One region of the Cobetia sp. genome, then DNA from elsewhere that is predicted to be linked to it. Evidence: predicted binding sites of a transcription regulator. Region 1 holds the regulator's gene; each other region holds the start of a gene.

Region 1 (3,208 bases):
TCGGCGAGCGCGTCGATGGCAGCGTACATGTTGGGGTCTTCTGCCAGGGCGTGGAGGTCAGCGCCTGCCGCGTGCAAGGTGCAGGCAGCCTGCTGGCGCTCCTTCTCGATCGACAGTGTCACCTGAACATTGGTGATGTTGTCGTAATGCCGTTCGAGGCGAGCGAGCTTCTCGTTGACGTAATCGCGGAGAGGATCGGTAAGTTCCACATGATGCCCGGTGATATTCACTTGCATGGACACGCTCCTTTATCCAGCGGGTTGCCATTCAATTGTAACCCTTTTTGACTACGAGCAAACCCTGATCGGACGCTCTGCAACAGGCTTGACGGCCACCGTCTGGCGATGTTTTCGCACCCTTGCCAGTGGCGTCAGATGTCGTGAGCGTCTGTACCGACAATGCCCAAGCTTTGCGCAAAGATCAACGCTGCGCTGCATCGTGGCTCAGTGCTTGTCTTCAACTCAGTGAGGGGTATCGGAGTGGACTTCAAGGGCACGTCTGGTGGGTGGTGCGTGAAAGACGCGCAAGAAGGCGGGTTTTCGTCGCCAATCCCTGCATGTACGTCGCCTTTCAGGCGCTTCGATTGCGTGGAGCAAGCGGCGTTCCGGGAGGTTCTTCGGGTGTCATCCAGGTGCAATACGCGCAAAAGTGACTTTAAAAACATGCGATTGACGGTGAATGACACTACCGGAATGACGGATTTTCGCCATCATCCTGCGCGCCGTCATGGCTCATGACGGGCAATTGGCGAGCGGTTGTTGGGGTGACAGAGCGCGCGACAGGCGTACCGCTACCCGCGAAGTCAGAGGCTGATGAGCGGAAAATCCAGCGCTTGAGGTTGGAGACGGCTGCCATTGTGGAGGTGAGAGCAGGGCATGGCAGCCGCAGGTGACGCGTCAGGCCAGACGCTTGCGCTCGCTGGAGGAGGGGATGCCCATCGCTTCGCGATACTTGGCCACGGTACGGCGTGCGACCTCGATGCCATCGCTGGCGAGCAGATCGACCAGCCGTGAGTCGGAGAGAGGCTTGCGGGCCGGCTCTTCCGCGATCAGCTTGCGGATGCGGGCACGAATGGCGGTGCTTGAGTGGGCGTCGCCACTGCCGCTGCCACCGACCTGGCTCGAGAAGAAGAACTTGAGCTCGAAGACGCCGCGCGGGGTGTGGATGTACTTCTGGGTCGTGACCCGCGAGATGGTCGATTCGTGCATCTCGACCACTTCGGCGATGTTGGCCAGAATCAGCGGCTTCATGCCTTCCTCGCCTTGCTCGAGGAAGTCGATCTGGCGCGCCATGATCTCGCGGCCGACCTTGAGCAGGGTGTCATTGCGCGATGACAGGCTCTTCATCAGCCAGCGGGCTTCCTGCAGGTTGTCCTTGAGGAAGGTGTTGTCGGCGGACTTGTCGGCACGCTTGATCAGCGCGGCGTATTCCGGCTGGATGCGCAGCTTGGGCAGCGCTTCCGGATTGAGCTCGACCTGCCAGCCATGGCGGGTATGGCGCACCAGCAGATCAGGGATCACGTAATCGCTGGCGGGCTCGCCCCAGGCGGATGCCGGACGCGGGTCGAGCGCGCGCACCAGGCGGATGACGTGGTCCAGCTCGTCATCGTCAAGGCTCAGGCGGCGCTTGAGCAGCTTGCGGTCATCGTTGCCCAGTGCCTCGAGGAATTGACGTACCAGGCGGCGCGCCTGCGCCAGCAGCGGCAGATCATCCGGCAGCAGCGCCAGTTGCAGCAGCAGGCATTCGCGCAGGTCACGAGCGAAGACGCCGGTCGGGTCGAACTGCTGCAGACGCAGCAATACCTGCTCGAGTTCGGAGGCCTTGAGGCCGGGCAGGCCCTGGCCGCGCAGGCCATCGACCAGCTCGTCGAGTGACAGGCTCAGATAACCGGCACCGTCGACGGCATCGATCAGGCTCTCCGCCATCTGGCGTTCACGGCCATCGAGGTCGGTCATCGCCAGCTGCCAGCGCAGGTGGTCCTGCAGGCTCTCGACGCTGGTATTGCGATCGAAGTCCGGCCCTTCTTCACTCCCGCTGCCACTGCCGGAGCTGGTCAGGCTACCGGCGTGGTCCTGGTAGAGGTCCGACCAGTCACTGTCGAGGGGGTATTCCTCGGGAATCTCGCTCGAGGAGTCGGCAGTGGAGATCTCGCTCGAATCCTGTGTCTCGACGACATCCAGCGACTCGTAGTCCTCGTCGAGCTCCAACATGGGGTTGGACTCGAGGGCTTGCTGAATCTCCTGACGCAGGTCGAGCGTCGACAGCTGCAGCAGCTGGATCGCTTGCTGGAGCTGCGGCGTCATGGTCAGCGAGGTGCCGAGGCGGAGTTGCAGGGTGGGTTTCATGGAGTCAGTCAATTCACGGCAAAGGAACGTGCTTACTACGCTATACCGTGACTCGGGGCACTGACAAGTGGTTGTCGTGAATATTCAAGCAACTTGCATGCCATGTTTCCACCAAGGTGGTATGGACGTCATGCATGCGTCTGATGTCAGACATGAAAAAGCCGCTACGCGATAAAATCACGCAGCGGCTTTCGAAGCTTTCGCCTCGCGAGGACTCAGCGCAGCCGCTGACCCTAGAGCGTGAACTCGTGGCCCAGGTAGACGTCGCGCACCTGCTGGTTGGCCAGGATGGAGTCCGCATCACCGTGGGCGATGATCTGGCCATCGCCGACGATATAGGCGGTGTCACAGATATCGAGTGTCTCGCGCACGTTGTGGTCGGTGATCAGCACGCCGATGCCACGGTCGCGCAGTTGACGCACGATGCTCTTGATCTCGCCCACCGAGATGGGGTCGACGCCGGCAAAGGGCTCATCGAGCAGCACGAAATCCGGCTCGGTGGCCAGTGCACGGGCGATCTCGACCCGACGACGCTCACCGCCGGAGAGGCTCATACCGGTGCTGGCGCGGATGTGCGTGATGCTGAATTCCTCGAGCAACTCTTCAAGGCGTGCCTTGCGGCCATTGCGATCCAGGTCCTTGCGGGTCTCCAGAATCGCCATGATGTTGTCGGCCACCGACAGCTTGCGGAAGATCGACGCCTCCTGCGGCAGATAGCCGATGCCGGCGCGTGCACGCTGATGCATGGCGGCAGCGGAGAGGTCCTTGTCATCGATGGAGACGTTGCCGGCATCGGCGCGCACCAGCCCGACGATCATGTAGAACGAGGTCGTCTTGCCGGCGCCGTTGGGGCCCAGCAGGCC
Region 2 (3,208 bases), on a different contig from region 1:
GCCCTGTTTCGTTCTATCTCTTTGCTCTGATCCTTTGCTCTGCCCCTGATCCTTTTCCCTGAGATCGGCCATGCTGATGACAGACCTGCAGGGCGCGGTGGTAGCCTTGCGTGACAGTCAATGCACACAGGCGTCTTGTCGAAGGCCCCAAATGCTGGCATCAACGCGGTAAGCTTTGTAACTTGTTAGCCTTGTCATCAGGCAGCAGGATCGCCTGTCGATAGACCCAACCCGCTGGAGCTGCCTGCGGCTTCTGGCCTCCCATGACTCTCTTCAGGAATCTTCGGATGTGGCCCTTCGTATCCTCCCTGCGCGTCGCGAACCCCGCGACTGACTCGCGTGCACTGCCAGCAGCGCGCCCCGAGCCACTGCAGTGCCTGCTGCTGGCAGCGACGCTGATGCTGTCGAGCCTGTCGTTCGATCTTCAGGCGGCCCAGGTCTATCGTCACGTCGATGCCAACGGCAACGTGGTCTTCAGTGATCAGCCTGCGGGCGGCAGCAAGGTGCAGCTGACGCCGCTCAGCGTGGTGCCGTCGACGGAATCCCTGCCGCCGCGGCGCAGCACGCCGTCGCGCGTGAGTTCTTCCTCATCCAGCGAGAGCACCCGCACCCGGGCGCCTGCGGTAGATGTGGCCTTCCGTGGCTATACCACCTTCACCATCCAGAGCCCGTCCAACGAGGAAACGCTGCAGACCGGGCAGGCGGGCAATCTGGCGGTGCGCCTGGGAATCGAGCCCAAGCTGCGCCCGGAAGACAAGGTGCGCGTGACCGTGGACGGTGCGCCGTCTCAATCCGCCATGCACAGCACCGTCTTCATGGTGCCGGCGCTGGAGCGTGGCAAGCATGTCATCCAGGCGGAGCTGCTGGATTCCACCGGCCGCGTGCGCCAGACCAGCGAGCCGAAGGTGGTCTATGTGCAGCGCGCCAGCGTCAATCTGCCTCGCAACCCCAACAACCCTGCCAATGCTGGCGGTGGCTAGCAGCGTCTGGGCGGCCTGCTTTCTTCGCGCGTTTCTCCTTCGCTGACAGGCCGCCTTCGGGCGGCTTTTTCGTGTCTGGGCCAGTCGATGTCGGGCCACCTGGCAGCGAAGAGAGGCAACGCGGATTCTAGCGCGTTTTTCTGCCTGCACCATTTTGGTGCCAATATGAGGGGCCAGAAATGGTTGCACAGCATCGGACGCCGTGTTCTCGGTGCCTGCACCAGACTGGCGCGGTTATTGCAGAACAGGGAGACGTACTGCAGATGGCGAACAAACCCATGCATCAACGACTGCTCGAACACCTGAACACTGCCGTGGTGGTGCTGGACTCACAGCTGCAGATGGTCTGGATGAATCCCGCCGCGGAGACGCTGCTGGCGGTGAGTCTGGTGCGTGTGAAGGGCAGTACGCCCGACAACATGACCGGGCTGGATGACACCCTGATCAATGTGCTGCGCAAGGCGCTGGAGGAACAGCACCCCTACACCCAGCGTGAGGCCGAGATCATCAACGCGGCCAATGAAGCGCTGACGGTGGATTTCACCGCGACGCCCATCAGCGCCAATGAACTGCTGGTCGAGATAGAACCGCGTGACCGCCTGATGCAGATCTCGCGCGAAGAAGCGCTGATCGCCCGCCAGGAGGCGGTCAAGGTGCTGACGCGTGGTCTCGCGCACGAGGTCAAGAATCCGCTCGGCGGCATTCGTGGTGCCGCCCAGCTGCTCGAACGTGATCTGCCCGAACCGCAGATGGTGGAGTTCACGCGCATCATCATCGAGGAGGTGGACCGCCTGCGTGATCTGGTCGATCGCATGCTCGGGCCGAACCGGCCGCCGCTGCAGGCGCCGGTCAATGTGCATGCGGTGACCGAGCGGGTGCGGGCCTTGCTGCAGGCGGAAGGCAGCGCCATCACCTTGAGCGCCGACTACGACCCGAGCCTGCCGGAGGTGATCGGCGACGAAGGTCAGCTGATCCAGGCGGTGCTCAACATCGCGCGCAATGCCACCCAGGCCCTCAATGAGCAGCCACAGCCCGATTCACCGCAGCCTGACGCAGCCCCCTACGAGATCACGCTGCGGACCCGCGCTCGCCGGCAGTTCACGCTGGGCCATGAGCGCCACCGGCTGGTCTGCGAGCTGGCGATCATCGACAACGGCCCCGGCATACCGGAGAGCCTGCGCGAGACGCTGTTCTACCCGATGGTCTCGGGGCGCGCCGAAGGCTCAGGGCTCGGGCTGTCGATCGCCCAGGGCATCCTGCACCAGCATCAGGGGCTGATCGAGTGTGACTCGCGCCCCGGCCATACCGAATTCCGATTACTCATTCCGCTAGCCGGCACTTCTGGAGATCACACATGAGCGAGACTGCCCGCGTCTGTATCGTCGATGACGACCGTGCCATTCGCTGGGTGCTGGAGCGCGCTCTGGCACAACCCGACCTCGAGGTGGAAACCTTCGAGCGTGCCGATCAGGCCGAAGCCAGCATCATGCGTCAGTGCCCGGATGTCCTGATCACCGATATCCGCATGCCCGGAACCGATGGTCTCGACCTGATGGCGCGCGTGCGCGAGAAGTACCCGGACCTGCCCGTCATCGTGATGACGGCGCATTCCGATCTCGACAGCGCCGTGGCCTCCTATCAGGGCGGCGCCTTCGAATACCTGCCCAAGCCGTTCGATGTCGATGAAGCGCTGGCGCTGGTACGGCGCGCCGTGGCGCATGCCCGTGAATCCAAGGCGCCCGCCGCCGTGCCGGAAGGGCTGACTAAGGAAATCATCGGCGAAGCGCCGGCGATGCAGGAAGTCTTTCGCGCCATCGGCCGCCTGTCACAGTCGCATATCACCGTCTTGATCAACGGCGAGTCCGGTACCGGCAAGGAGCGCGTGGCCCAGGCGCTGCATCAGCACTCGCCGCGCGCCGCCAAGCCGTTCATCGCGCTCAACATGGCGGCGATTCCCAAGGACCTGATGGAATCGGAGCTGTTCGGCCACGAGAAGGGCGCCTTCACCGGCGCCACGGCGCTGCGCCGCGGGCGCTTCGAGCAGGCCGATGGCGGCACGCTGTTCCTCGATGAAATCGGTGACATGCCCGCCGAGACCCAGACCCGCCTGCTGCGCGTGCTGGCCGATGGCGAATTCTATCGTGTCGGTGGCATCACGCCGGTCAAGGTCGACGTGCGCATCATCGCCGCGACGCACCAGCACCTGGAAAAGCTGGTCGAGGATGGGC
Region 3 (3,208 bases), on a different contig from region 1:
CACGCGCGATCAGGGCGGAGAGCAGCTCGGTCTCGTATTCCTCCGGCAGCTGGCCAGCCAGCTGGGCATGGGCGGGCGGCGCCTGCTCCAGACACAGCGCGATGGCGCGCAGCGGCGTATCCGGCAGGTCAGCCAGACGCTGCACGAAGGCGGCGGCAAGCTCGCTGGACAACTCGCCGCGTCGTGTCAGCACGTCGGCAATACCCTGCAGGCCGAGTGACGGCCAGTCATCCAGCGGTAGCTGGGCGGTGAGATACTGCTCGGCGAGCTCGTAGTACTGGCTGGCAGGGCGGTCGCAATCGAGGCTGGCGCGGGCGTGCAGCATGGCGCGCAGGCTGTCGTCCGGCGTGAAGGCCAGCGGGTTGTCCTGCATCAGGTTGTCGATCTTGCCAGCCTCGGCCTGCTGGAGATCAGGCCGGCCGACGGTCAGCGCCGTCTGACCCAGCGTCGTGATCAGGCGTTCGAGGAAGGCATCGCGTTGCGCGGGAGACAGACGACCTTCCTCATCCAGCGGCAGGGCCAGAAACCACACCAGCGGATCGTCGAGCCCGGCCGGACGGAACACGCATGCCAGGCGGGCCTGGCCCTTGAAGGGCTGCTCCCACGGCTGCTGTTCGGTCTCGAAGGCTTCGAGTTGCTCAAGACTGAGCGGCGCCAGGGTGCGTCCCAGGTGATAAAGGTGCAGCTCGGCGCCGGTGCGTGTGAAGAAGTTGCTCAAGGAAGAGAGAGGAGTCATGAGGCTCACCACGGCTGTGTCTCCACCACGCCTTGGCTGGGCGTGCGGAAGAACGGAAGAAAAGAGTCTTGTCGAGCATCATTGCCAGGCGTGGCATGTGTCGTTGAGTGACAGCTGCCGGCGCGTGACATGTGCCTGAGCATGTTTGGAATGGCAGCGACTTTAGCGATTCACCGGCTGTCATGCCACCCGCTGGCGTGTGATGGCGGCCAGAGGAAAGAGGGCGACCTGTGCCTATTATGGCCGCTCTTTCGACCCGTGACGGCTTGACAGATGACGCGGCACCTCAAGTCCCGCTGAGCGTTTTGCAGGTTGATGATTTTTTGATCAATTTTCGTCATCCCACGGCTGGCGCGGCTTGCAGCGTGACCGAGACGGGTTATCCACAGCATCGTCCACGGATGGCGTGAATAACTGTCATCCACTTGTCGTCAGGCTGACATCTAGCGCTGCAGGTGGCCCATACGGCGTCACTGGCCCGCCATGACAGGCATGCTAGAATCGCGCTCATTGACAGGAATGCTGTCTTATTCCTTCTGGTTATGACCTTAAGGGATGAAATGATTGGGAATGCGGGGCAGTCCCGTTATCCTATACAACCAAATCACATATAAAAGGCTGTGCTTATACCTGTTCTGTTGGCTCGACATCCGCAATCAGCCGAATGTCAGCGACCGTCCAGCGCCAATGGCTCAGTCTTGCGATCCACGAGGAATCCCGATGCGCCAATCACGTTCGCTCGCAGCTGTCTTCTCTTCTACCGCTCTCAAGGGCGCCGTGATGGCTGCCGCGCTGGGCGCGACCACCCTGGGCAGCCTGGCGGCACAGGCTGACACCCTCAAGGTCGGCATGTCGGGCGGCTACTTCCCGTTCACCTTCGTCAAGCAGGACAAGCTGCAGGGCTTTGAAGTGGATGTCCTCAACGCCGTCGGCGAGATCACCGGTGACGACATCGAATTCGTGACCATGAGCTTCTCCGGCCTGATCGGCTCGCTGGAAGCCGGCCGCATCGACACCGTGGCCAACCAGATCACCATCACCGATGCGCGTAAGGCCAAGTTCGCCTTCACCCAGCCCTACGTCTATGACGGGGCTCAGGTGGTCAAGCGTCGCGGCAATGACGAGATCACCGGCGTCGAGTCCCTCAAGGGCCACAGCGTGGCGGTCAACCTGGGCTCCAACTACGAAGCGCTGATGAAAGAGCTGCCCTACGCCGACCAGATCGACATCAAGACCTATGAGTCCAACATCGAGCAGGACACCGCCCTGGGCCGTGTCGATGCCTTCGTGATGGACCGCGTCAGCGCAAGTCAGGTGATCCAGAAGACGCCGCTGCCGCTGGAACTGGCTGGCAAGCCGTTCTCGCGTCTCGAGAACGCACTGCCGTTCCGCAAGGACGCCGAAGGCGAGGCCAAGCGTGACGAGGTGGATGCCGCGCTGACCGAGCTCAAGGAAAATGGCCGCCTGGCCGAGATTTCCAACAAGTGGTTCGGCAACGACATCACCACGCCTTGAACATTGCCCGCTGCGCCCTGATACAAGGGCGCATGCAAGGATATGTCATGTGCAAACGGGGTGACGGCTTGACCGTCGCCCCGTTGTCGTCATGTCGACGGGTGTCTTTCCAGACCCTCAGCCAAGCCCCCAGCCTGTCCGGATAACGAATGGATACTCTCAATATCGATTACATGCTTGGCCTGTTGCCGGTCATGCTCAAATACCTGCCACTGACACTCAAGATGGCCTGTATCGGCATGGTGGCCGCGCTGGTGCTGGCCTCGCTGTTGGCGGTAGTGCGGGTGCTCAAGGTGCCGGTGCTGAATGCGCTGACCATCGTGTTCATCTCCTTCTTCCGCGGCACGCCGCTGCTGGTGCAGTTGTTCCTGTTCTACTACGGCCTGCCGCAGGTGATGGCGTTCCTGACCCAGATCGATGGCGTCACCGCGACGATTCTCGGCCTGACGCTGCACTTCTCGGCCTACATGGCCGAATCCATCCGCGCCGCCATCGTCGGGGTCGATCGCAGCCAGACCGAGGCGGCGCTCTCGATCGGCATGACCAATGTCCAGCTGATGCGACGCATCGTGCTGCCCCAGGCGGCCCGCGTGGCGGCCCCCACGCTGATGAACTACTTCGTGGACATGATCAAGTCCACGTCGCTGGCCTTCACGCTGGGGGTGACCGAGTTGATGGGCGCGACCCAGAAGGAAGCGGCCAGCAGCTTCCTGTACTTTGAATCCTTCATCATGGTGGCCATCGTCTACTGGGTGATGGTGGAAGGGCTGTCCTTCGTGCAGCGCTGGATGGAGAAACGTCTCAACAAGGCCTATCAGCGATGATTGCAGTCAGAAACCTGGTCAAGAAATTCGGCGGGCAGGCCGTACTCGATGGCATCACTCTGGAAGTGAAGCAGGGTGAGATCATCGTCGTCATCGGCCCGTCAGGCACCGGCAAGTCCACGCTGCTGCGCTG
Region 4 (3,208 bases), on a different contig from region 1:
ACAAGAGTGCCGCCGGACGGGGACTGCTGTATATTTGATCGGTTGTCCCGGCCTTGCCGGGATGACCGCCAAGCTGTCTCACGGAACGCCGCCGATGCGCGGCAGAGAATCGTCCAACCCACGGAAAGGGCCAGCCATTCAGGACGACTTCGGCTTGTTTCAGGAGCACTACCCATGCAAGACATGCTTGCCCCGCTGGCATCCCTGGCGGATGTGATCGGCATGCTAGGCACCACTCTGGTCGTCGGCGCCTTCTTCCTGCTGCAGATAGGCAGACTCGATGCCCGCAGCCTGACCTACAACCTGATGAATCTGAGCGGGGCGATCCTGCTGTTGATCAGCCTGTGCATCAATTTCAACCTCGCCAGCTTCGTGATCGAGATCTTCTGGATCATCGCCTCAGTGGTAGGTCTGGTGCGCTGGATGCTGGGCACTCGTCCCCAGACTGCCTGAGGCCGCCCCTCAGAATCAGCGGCGCCCATGACGCAAAAAACCGCCACGCCCCGAAAGGGCGTGGCGGTTTTGGTTCAGCCGTCACCTGAGGGAATCAGGCGTCGCGCTGGCGCTCGATTTCCGCGGCGTGACTGGCGGCTTCACGCTTCGCTACCGCGGCTTCCCCCTCGTCATCCACTGGCGTAGTGGCCTCGGCAGCCGGCGCATTGGCCGCTACCAGCCCCTGCTTTTCCAGCAGTGCCTCGAGGGCGATGACCTGCTTTTCCAGCGACTCGACGCGGCTGCGCGTACGCGTCAGCACATCCATCATGATGTCGAAGTCTTCACGCGAGACCAGTTCCATGCGGTCGAAGGCACCGCGCATCACCCCTTGCACGGACTTCTGCAGCTCTTCCGGACCATGCGAGGCATCCTGCAGGCGCTCACCGATCTGCTGGGCCATACGCCCGATGACGTCATTCTTGAACATGCTGCACCTCAGCCGTTGCGGGCCGGCGGCCGCGTCGTGCGGACTGCCGGTCAGAAAATGATGACACCCCTGTACATGGGGCCGTCGTGTCCTGCTGCAAGGATACGCAACCCTGGAGTCGGGTGCATGCCCCGCATCGTCCTGCACCAACCAATCCTCATCGGCAGGCACACACCTGCACCACATTAGCACTTGCCCCCACACCCAAAGGCGCAGAAACAGCACCATTACGGTGCATGCCAGGTGACCTTCGGATTCAGCCATCTTTGCACAGGCCGAAAGACTGTCAGCCATCCTGCGATAACCAGATGAGTTACAAGGATTTTCAGCCGCATGGCACATCTCGTGCGATGCACTTGTCAGGAACAGGCCGCCAGCTCATCTGACTGGCCATGCTTAACAAGAATGATCATTCCGGTAGCGAACGGGGGCAGCACATGAAACTGATCACCGCCATCATCAAACCCTTCAAGTTGGACGACGTGCGAGAAGCACTGGCCGACAACGGCGTGCAGGGGATTACCGTCACCGAAGTGAAGGGCTTCGGACGTCAGAAGGGGCACACCGAGCTGTATCGCGGTGCCGAGTACGTCGTCGACTTCCTTCCCAAGGTCAAGATTGAAGTGGCTGTCGATGACAGCAGTGTGGAATCGGTACTGGACGCCATCACCCAGGCGGCCAACAGCGGCAAGATCGGCGACGGCAAGCTGTTCGTCACTCCGCTGGACGATGTCATCCGTATCCGCACCGGTGAACGCGGCGCCGACGCTGTCTGAGCCCCGCGCACAATAACAAGGAGAACCCCGCATGAACGAGATCATCGAGGTCAAGTACGCACTTGATACCTTCTACTTCCTGGTCTGTGGCGCCCTGGTGCTATGGATGGCAGCCGGCTTTGCCATGCTCGAGGCCGGTCTGGTCCGCGCCAAGAACACCACCGAGATCCTGACCAAGAACGTGGCGCTGTTCGCCATCGCCTGCACCATGTACATGGTCGTCGGGTATCACATCATGTACTCGAGCGCCGAAGGCGGCTTCCTGCCGAGCCTGGGCTTCCTGATCGGTGCCGAGAATACCGCTGAGGAAGCGCTCGCTTCCGGTGGCGACATCTACTACAGCGCACGTTCCGACTTCTTCTTCCAGGTGGTGTTCGTGGCTACCGCCATGTCCATCGTCTCCGGTGCGGTCGCCGAGCGCATGAAGCTGTGGGCCTTCCTGGCCTTCGCCGTAGTCATGACCGGCGTCATCTATCCGGTGCAGGGTTACTGGACCTGGGGTGGCGGCTTCCTGAGCGCAGCGGGCTTCAGCGACTTCGCCGGTTCCGGCATCGTGCACATGGCCGGCGCTTCCGCCGCACTGGCAGGCGTGCTGCTGCTGGGCGCTCGCAAGGGCAAGTACGGCAAGAATGGCGAGATCAATGCCATCCCGGGCGCCAACCTGCCGCTGGCCACGCTGGGTACCTTCATCCTGTGGCTGGGATGGTTGGGCTTCAACGGCGGCTCCGAGCTGGTGCTGTCCAACATCGATGAGGCCAACGCGGTCGCTCAGGTCTTCGTCAACACCAATGCCGCTGCCTGTGGTGGTGTCATCGCCGCGCTGATCCTCGCACGTCTGTGGTTCCGCAAGGCTGACCTGACCATGGCCCTCAACGGCGCACTGGCTGGCCTGGTCGCCATCACTGCGGGTCCGCTGGCACCGAGCGTCGGTGCTGCCACCCTGATCGGTGCCGTCGGCGGTCTGCTGGTCGTGTTCTCCATCGTCGGTCTCGACAAGCTGAAGATCGATGATCCGGTCGGCGCCATCTCCGTGCACGGTGTGGTCGGTCTCTGGGGTCTGCTGGCCGTGCCGCTGACCAATGACGATGCCACCTTCTCCGCACAGCTGCTGGGCGCCGCCTCCATCTTCGCCTGGGTGTTCATCGCAAGCTTCGTGGTGTGGCTGATCATCAAGGCCATCATGGGGATTCGCGTCAGCGAGGAAGAAGAGTACGAAGGTGTGGATCTGGCCGAATGTGGTATGGAGGCCTATCCGGAATTCACCTCCAGCCGCAAGTAAGCCTGGACGCGACAGCACCTGCAGCATCAAGACTCCCGCCACCTGGCGGGAGTCTTTTTTCCTGACTGGATAAGCGGTGTATGCTTGAGTCAGAGACCGGCGTGACGAGCAGGCCTCGTTACCCGCACCATCACCCAAGGAGAGACACGATGAAACTGGTCACTGCCATCATCAAGCCATTCAAGCTCGACGACGTGCGCGAATCCCTGTCGGAGATTGGCGTGCAGGGTA

Evidence for each region. The regulator sigma-54, encoded in region 1, starts transcription at its own class of promoters, with help from an activator protein. The targets are predictions, from matches to a motif close to TGGCACNNNNNTTGCTNT.
Region 2: a site for sigma-54 is predicted at 1,207-1,224, ahead of glnL (nitrogen regulation protein NR(II)). Genes of this name have one in related genera too.
Region 3: a site for sigma-54 is predicted at 1,376-1,393, ahead of AC4FAH_RS07420 (amino acid ABC transporter substrate-binding protein). Genes of this name have one in related genera too.
Region 4: a site for sigma-54 is predicted at 1,257-1,274, ahead of AC4FAH_RS01615 (P-II family nitrogen regulator). Genes of this name have one in related genera too.

What each region holds. Positions count from the first base shown of each region.
Region 1 covers NZ_CFDJES010000039.1:1,813-5,020, forward strand. The annotation lists gene hpf (ribosome hibernation-promoting factor, HPF/YfiA family) at 1-236, opposite strand, end outside; gene AC4FAH_RS05905 (RNA polymerase factor sigma-54) at 897-2,345, opposite strand; gene lptB (LPS export ABC transporter ATP-binding protein) at 2,579-3,208, opposite strand, start outside.
Region 2 covers NZ_CFDJES010000034.1:18,348-21,555, reverse strand. The annotation lists gene AC4FAH_RS05440 (DUF4124 domain-containing protein) at 288-980, shown strand; gene glnL (nitrogen regulation protein NR(II)) at 1,244-2,338, shown strand; gene ntrC (nitrogen regulation protein NR(I)) at 2,335-3,208, shown strand, end outside.
Region 3 covers NZ_CFDJES010000054.1:6,056-9,263, reverse strand. The annotation lists gene AC4FAH_RS07425 (DUF3549 family protein) at 1-736, opposite strand, end outside; gene AC4FAH_RS07420 (amino acid ABC transporter substrate-binding protein) at 1,517-2,251, shown strand; gene AC4FAH_RS07415 (amino acid ABC transporter permease) at 2,401-3,075, shown strand; gene AC4FAH_RS07410 (amino acid ABC transporter ATP-binding protein) at 3,072-3,208, shown strand, end outside.
Region 4 covers NZ_CFDJES010000007.1:1,402-4,609, forward strand. The annotation lists gene AC4FAH_RS01605 (CBU_0592 family membrane protein) at 175-453, shown strand; gene AC4FAH_RS01610 (accessory factor UbiK family protein) at 548-922, opposite strand; gene AC4FAH_RS01615 (P-II family nitrogen regulator) at 1,360-1,698, shown strand; gene AC4FAH_RS01620 (ammonium transporter) at 1,730-2,977, shown strand; gene glnK (P-II family nitrogen regulator) at 3,127-3,208, shown strand, end outside.